2 regions of the Mycobacterium sp. NPDC003449 genome follow, and region 1 is predicted to be linked to the other one. Evidence: riboswitches for the same ligand, from Rfam matches in the RefSeq annotation. Region 1 holds a riboswitch; the other holds the start of a gene.

What was found. Region 1 has a riboswitch for thiamine pyrophosphate ahead of ACWDTP_RS26305 (purine-cytosine permease family protein). Riboswitches for the same ligand answer to the same signal wherever they lie in the genome.
Region 2: linked by a shared signal. The riboswitch ahead of thiO (glycine oxidase ThiO) and the one ahead of ACWDTP_RS26305 (purine-cytosine permease family protein) in region 1 are both predicted to bind thiamine pyrophosphate.

What each region holds. Positions count from the first base shown of each region.
Region 1 covers NZ_JBSFPX010000128.1:16,450-21,687, forward strand. Annotated here, with positions in the region: gene ACWDTP_RS26285 (TetR/AcrR family transcriptional regulator) at 1-997, opposite strand, end outside; gene ACWDTP_RS26290 (chorismate mutase) at 1,154-1,720, opposite strand; gene ACWDTP_RS26295 (cupin domain-containing protein) at 1,784-2,227, opposite strand; gene ACWDTP_RS26300 (hypothetical protein) at 2,644-3,243, shown strand; TPP riboswitch at 3,343-3,456, shown strand; gene ACWDTP_RS26305 (purine-cytosine permease family protein) at 3,447-4,868, shown strand; partial or broken gene ACWDTP_RS26310 (hypothetical protein) at 5,228-5,238, shown strand, end outside.
Region 2 covers NZ_JBSFPX010000058.1:4,195-9,432, reverse strand. Annotated here, with positions in the region: gene ACWDTP_RS16595 (ABC transporter ATP-binding protein) at 1-386, opposite strand, end outside; gene ACWDTP_RS16590 (SGNH/GDSL hydrolase family protein) at 540-1,331, opposite strand; gene thiG (thiazole synthase) at 1,375-2,133, opposite strand; gene thiS (sulfur carrier protein ThiS) at 2,126-2,326, opposite strand; gene thiO (glycine oxidase ThiO) at 2,323-3,330, opposite strand; TPP riboswitch at 3,323-3,436, opposite strand; gene thiE (thiamine phosphate synthase) at 3,472-4,143, shown strand; gene ACWDTP_RS16565 (NUDIX hydrolase) at 4,127-4,633, opposite strand; gene glnX (protein kinase G-activating protein GlnX) at 4,777-5,238, shown strand, end outside.

The DNA.
Region 1 (5,238 bases):
CCTCGGTCCAGTTCAGATCGGCCCATGTCCGCAACGACTGGAGACTGTCGAGATGACCGAGCTTCGGCTGCTGATGAAATGCCATGATGAAAGCGGTGCGTGCCTGTACGACCCGGCGGGTGAGTTCCTGTTTGTCGGCGAAGTAGTGCGAGATCTGCGATCCGCTGACGCCCAGCGCCTTTCGCACGTCGTCGAGACTCGTACCGCTGACCCCACGCTCGAACATCAGCTCCGCCGCACCTTCGACGATGCGGGCCCGGGTCGCCACACCTTTACGGGTGTACTGCGTGTCGGCGGCGGACTCGGTCACCGCGACGATCTTCCGGCGCTTACGCGGTTTGCGGGGCCGACGCGGGACGCGCTCGTCGGGGTCGGCGGCGAAGAGGCGTAGATAATTGACCACAAAGCGGGTGACGTCGACGAGCGGCCACTCCTCACGGTACGCATTGGTCAACATGCCACCGCCCTGGTGCAGACACACCACCGTCAGGGCGAGCTCTCGCGGGTTAGCCGTCTTGCGGAGCACCCCGCGGCTTTTCATCCGGGCGAAGGAGTCCTCGAGCAGAGTCACCCAACGCCAGTATCCGTCGGCAAACGTCTTCTTGGTCGCATCGTCGTACTTCGCCAACTGGCCCACCAGCGCGTGGTAGGTCGCGGTTCCCCGGTGACCGATCTTGCGCAGATACCGTAGGTTGAGTTCGCCCCAACGTTCCCAGTCCTCGAAGGTGTCCAGCCCGCCCACTTTGGGTTGCCGGTGAAACTCCAGCACACCTTCGATCTGCCGGCCCACAACCGCACGGATCAGATCCTGGCGGTCGATGAAGTAGTGGGCCATCTGCGAACCGCCGACCGACGCCTCGTCGCGCACCTTGTCCATGCTGAGGCCGGACAAGCCCTCCGCGAGCAGCACGTTCGCCGCCGCTCGCAGGATGCGCTCACGGGTTGCCAGCCCCTTGGCCGTGAATACCCTCGAATCCGGGTCGTTCGTTGTAGCCATTTGGGCACGAGGATACCCGCGGTACCGCTTCTGGGCGGCAGAACCCCACTGCCGGCAAGTCGGCGACCGGGCGATTCTCAGATTTATGGGCCAGTCAGCCCATTACTTCATCCTCCGGGCAGCAGACCGCCCGCCCGACCGTTCGGGTCCCCGAGATCAGTGACAGTAGCGATGCAGTGCGTAGTCGAGAGCCTGTCGATAAAGCGGGTCAAGGTGGCGTTGATCCGAGACGGCCGTCTTGGCCTGCGCCAGGTCGCCGGGGCATGTCGTCGCGTGCAGGACGTTCCACTGCTCGGCGATATCGTCGACGATCGACTGGTTGAGCTGATTGATCTCGTCCCGAGACGACGACAGGTCGGGGGCCGAGCGCGGAGCTTGGCCGGGGTTGATCTTCCAACCCGCGAATCGGCTGTGCTCCAACGAATCGGTGGCATCGATCTGATCCCGGAAGACATCGTGCACGAAGCCCGGCTCGACGTGTCTGGTCGCCGCCAACGTGCCGACCGAGTCGAGCACCTGTTGCTCCCTGGCCGGGTCGTCGACCGAGCCACCCGTGAGGTATTTCGTAGCGGCGACCGGATCGGCGGTCTGCAGTCGCTGCGCCGCATCGTCGACCAACTTGGCAAGCGGCCCGGGAGCGTCCGCCCCGGCGATGGCCCCGCTTGAAACCGGCATCAGGCATAACGCGGCAACCATTGCCACTGCCACCGTCACCACACGCATGAGTGTCCCTCCGTAGATCCCGTTCTGGTCGTTTCCGCCGGCCCGTTTGACGCAACCGCGCGGCTATTCGAAGTCGCACCCCGGATTCGGCACGCTGTCCGAGGTCGGGGCACCCTCGGGGTCGAGGTAGGTGACCTCGAGGATCACCGGCGTTGTACCGAGATTTCGGGCCAGATGGACGTGGTCGGCCCCGGTGGGATCGGTGATCGGGTCGCCCGCGTTGTACAACCCGTCCTGCCGGCAGTCCGCGGAGTAGTGGGTCAGCTGGCCCGCCTTGACGATTCCGTAGATCTCACCGCGGTGGGTATGCCATCCGGTACTTCCCCCCGGGGCAAGAGTGATGTCGGAGACGATGTAGTCCTTGCCCCCGGTGGTGTGTTTGGACAGCACCACCGCAGTCGCCCCGACGGGCGGCGTGGCCCCGGCATCGGGCGCCACCGCCGCAGCTATCAGCGCCACCGAAAGGCACGCGGTCGCCGTCGCCGCCACCCGGCGGATTGTTGTCATCCCTTGCCTCCGAACCATCGACGAGCTGATCACCACCATTGAGTGGGTTACTCCGCCCACAATAATGGCTGACGCCGTGCAGCACGCCGGCGGACGGGCCGGCTTGATTCATGTCCGGCTTCAACGATAGTTATGTCTCACAGCAGTTCCCGTGCTGATCCGGTTGGGACACAATATGAGTGGTGCTCGCCATGGCTTCACGACGACAAGGGTTCGCGCTGACGGAAGTTTCGGCGTCCTGATTGGTATCGTTGATGACGGCTCGGTCCGCTACCCGGGTTCCGGCCGGATCACGTAGGGAGCGGCGCGTGCAGGGCGAAGTACTGAGTACGTCGCCATCGATCGACGCCGACCTGACGGGGTCGCTCGACACCTCCATGGCGCGGGCCCCGGCCGGGAGGGGTTGAGCTGTGGGGATGGGGGTGCCCGCGGATGCGGCGAGCGGTACGTCCGGCCCGATCGACGACCTCGTGCGCCGGCTGACCTCGACCGCTGCCACCACGGTGCTCATCGACGGTCGTTCCGGGTCGGGCAAGTCGACGTTGGCCGGGCAGCTGTGCCGCAACTGGTCCGGCAGCGAGTTGGTCAGGCTGGACGACATCTATCCCGGGTGGGATGGTCTGCGATGGGCAACCGAGCACACCCGGGCCGCGCTGCTCCAACCCCGCGCCGAGGGGCGTCCCGGACGTTGGCGACGATGGGACTGGACCAACCGAATCCCGGGAACGTGGCAGGTCGTCGAGCCCACGACCCGCCTCGTGGTCGAGGGCGTCGGGATCCTCACCGCATCGAGCCGGTCGTTGGCAGACCTGGCCGTATGGGTCGATGCCGACGACGCCGACCGCAAACGGCGGGCACTGCGCCGTGACGGCGAGTCCTACGCACCACACTGGGACCGCTGGGCGGTGCAGGAGGACGAGTTCATCCGCACCCATGAGCCTCGGCGTCACGCCGACTTGATCGCCTCGTCGGTATCCGGGACATTCACTTTCACGGCCCAGGATGGCACCGAATAGGCTGCGCGGCCACCAATTCCGCCATTGCCCCGCTACCCCGCGGGCACGGACGGCCGAAGGCCGCTCCCGGTGCGATTCACGATGCGCTACATTCGGGTGCACGTGAAACGCGGGAGCTCGGGTGCACCGGGCTGAGAGGGTGGCTGTCTCGCCACCGACCGCCTGAACCTGACCGGATAATGCCGGCGTAGGGAGAGAATCCGATGTGGAGTGTGATTGGCCGGCTGCGCCTCGACGGTCGTCGAGCATCGCACCGCGAGGTCGCACCGACCCTGGTCGAACCCGCCCCTCGCGTGTTGGGGGTATTCGATCAGGTGGGGCTGTGGGGAAACCTCGGGGTGAGTCTGCTCGGGTTCACCGGCGCTGCGGTGGTTCTCCAACCAAACGGACCGGGCACACCGCAGCTGTCGCTGATGGCCGCCCTGCTGGCCACCATCGTGGGCACCGCGCTCGGAGCGGCCGCCATCGCGGTATCGGCGATACCCGGAGCCCAGACGGGCGCACCCGCCATGGTGTTGTTGCGCGGCCTGCTCGGGGCGCGGGTGTCCTATTTGCCGACGGCGCTGAATATCCTGCAGATGGTCGGCTGGGGCACATTCGAGTTGGTCACCATCGCCACGGCCGCGTCCACCGTTCTGCCCGCCGTGCCTGCGTGGGTCTTCGTGCTGGCCGGCGGCGTCATCACTACCGTGCTGTCGCTCTACCCGCTGGGCGCCGTCCGGGTACTCCGGAAATACGTCACCGCGGCGGTGGCGGTCGCCCTGATCTACCTCTTCTTCGAGTTTCTCAACCGGCCCCTGCCTTCGATGACGGCGGGGACGTGGTCGGGCTTCGGCATCGCGGTCGACACCACGGTGGCGGTCGCCGTGTCCTGGGTGCCGATGGCCGCCGATTACGCACGACATTCCCGCAGCTCCACGGCCGCGTTCACCGGCGCCTTCGTCGGCTACGGCGTGACTCAGGTCGCCTGCTACGCACTGGGGTTGCTGGCCCTGGTCACCGTTGCCGCCGACGAGACCCAGATCTTCGCCGCATTCATCGCGGTGCCACTCGGCGGGATCGCATTCGCGGTGCTGGCGCTGCGAGAACTGGACCAGTCGTTCGCCAACGTCTACTCGGCCACGATATCGACGCAGAATCTACGGCCCCGCTGGGACCGGCGGCTGCTGGCCGTCGCGATCGGCGTCCTGATCACTCTGCTCGCGTTGGCGGTGAACATCTACGGGTACGCGAGTTTCCTGTCGCTTATCGGCTCGGTGTTCGTACCCCTGTTCGCGGTTCTGGCGGTGGACTATTTCTGCTTCTCCGGCCGACGTGGGTGGAATCTGACGCTCGACTCACCGTCGCGCTGGCCGATGCTCGCGCCGTGGGTGCTGGGCTTCGTCACCTATCAGTTGATCTACCCGGGCCAGGTCGGTTGGTGGGCCGGCGCCTGGGGGCACCTCGCGCAACTGATCGGCTTCAGCCCTCGTCCGTGGATGAGTGCGTCCATCCTCTCGTTCGTGGTCGCGGCGGTGCTCACCCTGGTGATCGGTGGCGTCGCCGGAATTACCGGCCGCCGGTCGCGGGGCCCGGACGCCGAGGGGGTACCGAACGCGCTTCGCGTTTCGGATCGCTTCGCATGATCAGCCGTGCGGACAACCGATCGACGGGATGGATGACGGCGATTCAAATCCGGCAACGGGAGGCCGGAAACGAGCCCGTGACGCCAACGGGGCCGAGCTGTGGCGAACTGTCGTAACGGTGCGGCGATCGTCGGCGGCGACGGCGTTCGGGCCGGACGATCGGCGAAAGATGAGGTCCAGGCCGAGCCGGGACGGTTCGGGTGCGAGACCCACCGTCGGGGCGTCCACACATCGACCGCCCAGCTACCAACGACCGGATCCGGCATTCGACCAGGGCCCGCCGTGCGCTCCCTCGCACCGCGGCACTTTCTTCGAGTTCGTCACAATCTTGCTCGTAATATCGACGGGTGAGCGCAGACATACTCGGCGT
Region 2 (5,238 bases), on a different contig from region 1:
GACAGGGTGCCCGCGGTCCGGTCCGCCGCCGATTCCAGGCCGACGGTCTCCAGCACCTCGTCGACACGGCCGGCCGGGATCCGGCTGGCCGCCGCGATCCAGCGCAGGTGGTTTCGGGCGCTGCGGTTGGGGTGCGCCTGGCGCGCGTCGAGCAGCGCGCCGACGGTGCGCATCGGCTCCCGCAGTTCCCGGTAATGCTTGCCGTCGATCTTCGCGGTCCCGGCACTCGGATGGTCAAGGCCGAGGATGAGCCGCATGGTGGTGGTCTTGCCCGCACCGTTGGGCCCGAGGAACCCGGTGACCACGCCAGGCTCGACGCTGAAGGTCAGGTCATCCACCGCGCGTTGGGTTCCGTAGAGCTTGGTCAGCCCGGCCAGTTCGATCATCGCCGTCCAGTATTCCCGTATTCGCCTGCGATCGTCACCGCCGCGCGGGGCCGCTGGGGTCACTGCCCCGCGCCGACCGCGAGTGTGAATCCTCTGCGAGAAAATGGCCGATTTTTCGCAGAGGATTCACACTCGGCGGCTCGGCAGTGGGCGTCACACGGTCTCGACCACCAGATCCGCGACCGCCCGCATCCCGTCGGCATTGGGGTGCAGGGGTGCGGGCCGACCGGGTAGCGGCCAGCCGGGGCGCGTCGTCCACGGCCGTACCGACCAGGCGTGGTGATCCCGGCTCGCCTGCGCCGCACGCACCAGACCGGCACCGGTCTCGGCGGCCGCGGCGGCGGTGTGGGCTTCCAGGGTGGCGGCGACGTGGCGGCCGAGTTCGGCGTGCTCATCGGACAGCGGCGACGCGGCAGCCCCCGCCGGCGGCAACAGCGTCAGGTAGTCGACGAACAACACCGTGGCCCGCGGGGCCCGCCCGCGGATGGCCGCGCCGACCTCGACCAGCGACACCGCCACCTGATCCAGAGCGGTGTCGCGGGCGGCGGGATCGAGCAGGTCACGCAGCCGCGGACCGAGCACCGGCAGGCTATGCAGCACCCGGGGCAGGGCACCGGCCGTCAACAACGGCACGTAGCCGGCGTCGTTGCCGCCGATGGTGACGGTGATCAGGGTCTCGGACCCGTCGAGCGCGTCCAGTTGGGGCGGCGCCCCGTTCTGCCGCTCGCGCAGAATGTGCGCGGTGGTGGCCCCGGAGTAGGTGACGTCGACCAGGTCGAGGCCGAGGCGTTCGGCCACCAGGTGCGGATAGTTCCGGGCCGAGCGTCCGGCCCGGAACGGCGCACCGGGCGCCGACGGCTTGATCCCGGGCCCGGCCGCCATCGAACTGCCCAGGGCCACATAGCGACTGCATCGAGTCTGCGCACAGTTCGCGTTTTCGCGCATTTCTATGCTCTCACCGCAGTCTCGGCGAAGCCCGGCCCGCCGGTCACAGCGCCGGGCTGGAGGCCTGGGCCCAGAACCGTTTCGGGATGCGCCCGGCCCGACGGGCCAGATATCCGGCGGTGACGGCGCCGGACATGGCCGCGGCCATGGCCGGCGGATCGGAGGCCCGGGTCACCGCGGTGGCCAGCAGCACCGCATCGCAGCCCAGCTCCATCGCCAGGGCGGCGTCGCTGGCCGTGCCGATCCCGGCGTCGAGCACCACCGGCACCCCGGCCTGCGCGACGATCATCTCGATGTTGTGCGGGTTGGAGATCCCCAGCCCGGTGCCGATCGGCGAGCCCAACGGCATCACCGCGGCACAGCCGGTGTCCTCCAGCCGGCGCGCCAGCACCGGGTCGTCATTGGTGTAGGGCAGCACGATGAACCCGTCGTCGACCAATTGTTCTGCGGCCTTGACCAATTCGATCGCATCGGGCAGCAGGGTCCGCTCGTCGGCGATCACCTCGAGTTTGACCATATCGGTGCCGAGCGCCTCGCGGGCCAGCTGCGCGGTCAGCACCGCCTCGGCCGCGCCGCGACAGCCCGCGGTATTGGGCAGCGTCGCGATCCCCAGCCGGTTGAGCAGGTCGAGCACCCCGGTGCCGGCCTCGGCATCGACCCGGCGCATCGCCACCGTGGTCAGCTCGGTGCGCGACGCGACCAGAGCTTCCTCCAGCACAGCGAGATTCGGGGCGCCGCCGGTACCCATGATCAGCCGGGAGCCGAACTCACGGCCACCGATGGTGAGTTTGGAATCAACCACCCTGCACCGCCGTGACCACCTCGACCCGCGCCCCGTCGGCCAGGGTGCGGTCCCATTCCGACCGGGGCAGCACCGACCAGTCCAGGGCGACGGCGATGCCTTTCTCCGGAAACCCGCGGGTTTCCAGCAGCCCCCCGATGGTGGTCAGCTCGTCCACCTCGATGACCTCGTCGTTGATCGTGATGCTGATCATTTGACTCCCACATTCACTTCGAGTTCGGCCGCGATCCGCTCAGCGGTCCACGGCGCCAATAGAAATCCGTTGCGGCCGTGCCCGACGGCCACCAGGGTGCGCTCGTCGATCCGTTCGACGATCGGTACCCCGTCCGGTGTCATCGGCCGCAACCCGGCCGCGGTCTCGGCCAGCTCGTACTCGCCGAGCGCGGGGATGACCGCGCAGGCGTCGTCGAGCAGGTCCCGCACCCCGGTCACCACCGGTGCGGTGTCGCGGCCGTGTTCGTACTGGGTGGCACCGACCACCACACCGTCGGCCCGCGGCACCAGATACACCGGACGTCCGTGCACCCGGGCCCGGATCACCCGCTGCGGCACCGGCATGCAGCCCTTGCGCCACCGCAGCCGCAGCACCTCACCCTTGACCGGGCGCACCGGCAGGCCGGGCACGAGTTTCGGTGCGTCGACCCCGGTGGCGACGACGACCGCGTCGGCCGAGTCCAGGTCGGCCAGGTTCTCGACGGGCCCGGCCCACCGCACGGCCAGTCGCTCGCAGTGCGCGGCCAGCGCATCGACCACCGCGCGGTTGTCCACCGCAAGCTCCGTCGTCGCCCGGAAGCCGTGCCGGATGCCCTGCGCCAGCAGGGGTTCCACATCGCGCGCGGTGGTCGTGGGCTCGACCGGATGCCCCTGGGCCGCCAGCCAGTCGGCGACGGTGCGCAGATCGGCGACGTCGGCCCGGTCGACGGCGACCACCAGGGATTCGCGGGCGGTCACCACCTCCAGTGGCAAACCGTCCAGAAACCCCGAGTGCCACAGCCGAAGCGATTCCAGGCCAAGCCGCAGCAGCCGGTCCTCACCGGGCCAGCCCTCGCTGTGCGGGGCCAGCATGCCGCCGGCCACCCAGGACGCGCCGCGTTGGGTGGCGCGGTGCAACCGCACCGCCCAGCCGTCCAGCGCCGCCCGGCGGGCCACCGACAGCCCGATCACGCCGCCACCGATGACGGCGAGTGTGCGTGCCATATCCGCTCCTCCCTTCGCCGGCATGATCCGGATCAGGTGTGACGGTAAGGGCCGGTCCGTCGCCCACTCTCAGCCCCACGATCCCGGGACTCCCGTATTGCCAGTCCAGGGTACTCGGCGGGCACGCGCTACCGTCGCGGTGTGCAAACACCCGCCGACCGCCTGCGCCGCGCCGCGCTGTACCTGTGCACCGACGCCCGCCGCGAGCGCGGTGACCTGGCCGAATTCGCCGACGCCGCACTGGCCGGCGGCGTCGACCTGATCCAGCTGCGGGACAAGGGATCGGCCGGGGAGCAGCGGTTCGGGCCGCTTGAGGCGCGCCAGGAACTGGAAGCGCTGGCGATCCTGGCCGACGCGGCGCGCCGCCACGGCGCGTTGCTGGCCGTCAACGACCGGGCCGACATCGCGCTGGCGGCCGGGGCCGACGTGCTGCACCTCGGCCAGGACGATCTGCCGCTGGACGTGGCGCGCGGAATCATCGGCGACCGTCCGGTGATCGGCCGGTCCACCCACGACGCCGATCAGGTCGCGGCCGCGGTGGACGAGGCCGTTGACTACTTCTGTGTCGGGCCGTGCTGGCCGACCCCGACCAAACCGGGCCGGTCGGCGCCTGGTCTGGATCTGGTCCGCAGCACCGCGGCGCTCGCCCCGGCCAAGCCGTGGTTCGCGATCGGCGGCATCGACAGGCACCGGCTGGACGAGGTGCTGGCCGCGGGCGCCCGCCGCATCGTCGTGGTCCGCGCGATCACCGCCGCGGACGACCCGCGCGCGGCCGCGGCGGAACTCCGGGCCGCGCTCAGCGCTGCCGGTTGACCAACAACGGGATCTCGGCCGCGACGGCCCGCAGCCGCTGCCAGCTCGCCGCGAAGCCCGGATGCAACGCCAGCTCGTCGACCTGGTCCTCGGCCACCCAGCGCAGCTCCGAACTCTCCCGGTTGGGGACCGTTTCGAGTGGCTCGGGCGCGTCGGCGATCACGGTGGTGTAGGTCCACCTGGTGCCACCGGCGCCGGCGACCTCGGCGGTCACCACGGTGGTGCGCACGGTCAGCCGTTCGGCCTCCAGCCCGGCCTCCTCGTGGGCTTCCCGGACCGCGGCCTGTTCGGCCGTCTCATGGCTGTCGCGGGCACCGCCGGGTAATGACCAGGTGCCGCCCTGGTGGCTCCACGGCGCCCGGTGCTGCAACAGCACCGCGGCCGATCCGTCGGGCCGCGGCGCCCGCAACATCAGGCCGGCCGCACCGTGGCGCCCCCAGAACCGGGCACCGTCATCGGACATCACCCAGCCGTCACCGTCGCCACGCATCCGTTCAGGATAAGGACCGCTGCGGATTTCGGTGGGCCCCAAATTCGGCGCGAGCCTTCCCACGAACTCTTAGAATTCTTTTATAGAGTTGCAGCGACCCGAGACAGCCGAAAGCACCGAAACCAAATGAGGTCCTCGCGCAGGTGACCGTGGAGTTGGCACACCCCTCGACCGAGCCTCTCGCGTCCCGGTCGCCGACCACTCCTGCCCACCCGCGCTGGTGGTTCCTGTGGACCACTCCCGGCCGGATCCTCACCATCGGCCTGGTGCTGTCGGCGCTTGTGATCGCCAGCGCCTTCGCCACCTCCACCACCGTCAACGACCGTCAGCAGGCGCTGACGACGGTGCTCGACCACACCGAACCGTTGGCGTTCGCGGCCGGGCGGCTCTACACCACACTGTCGGTCGCCGACGCCGCGGCCGCCACGGCGTTCATCGCGGGCGCCGAACCTCGCGATGTCCGCCAGCGCTACGAGCAGGCCATCACCGACGCGTCGGTGGCGGTCACCCGGGCGTCGAGCGGGTTGACCGACGAGGAACTGGTGCAGTTGCTGGGCCGGATCAACGCCCGGCTCGCGGTCTACACGGGTCTGGTCGAGACCGCC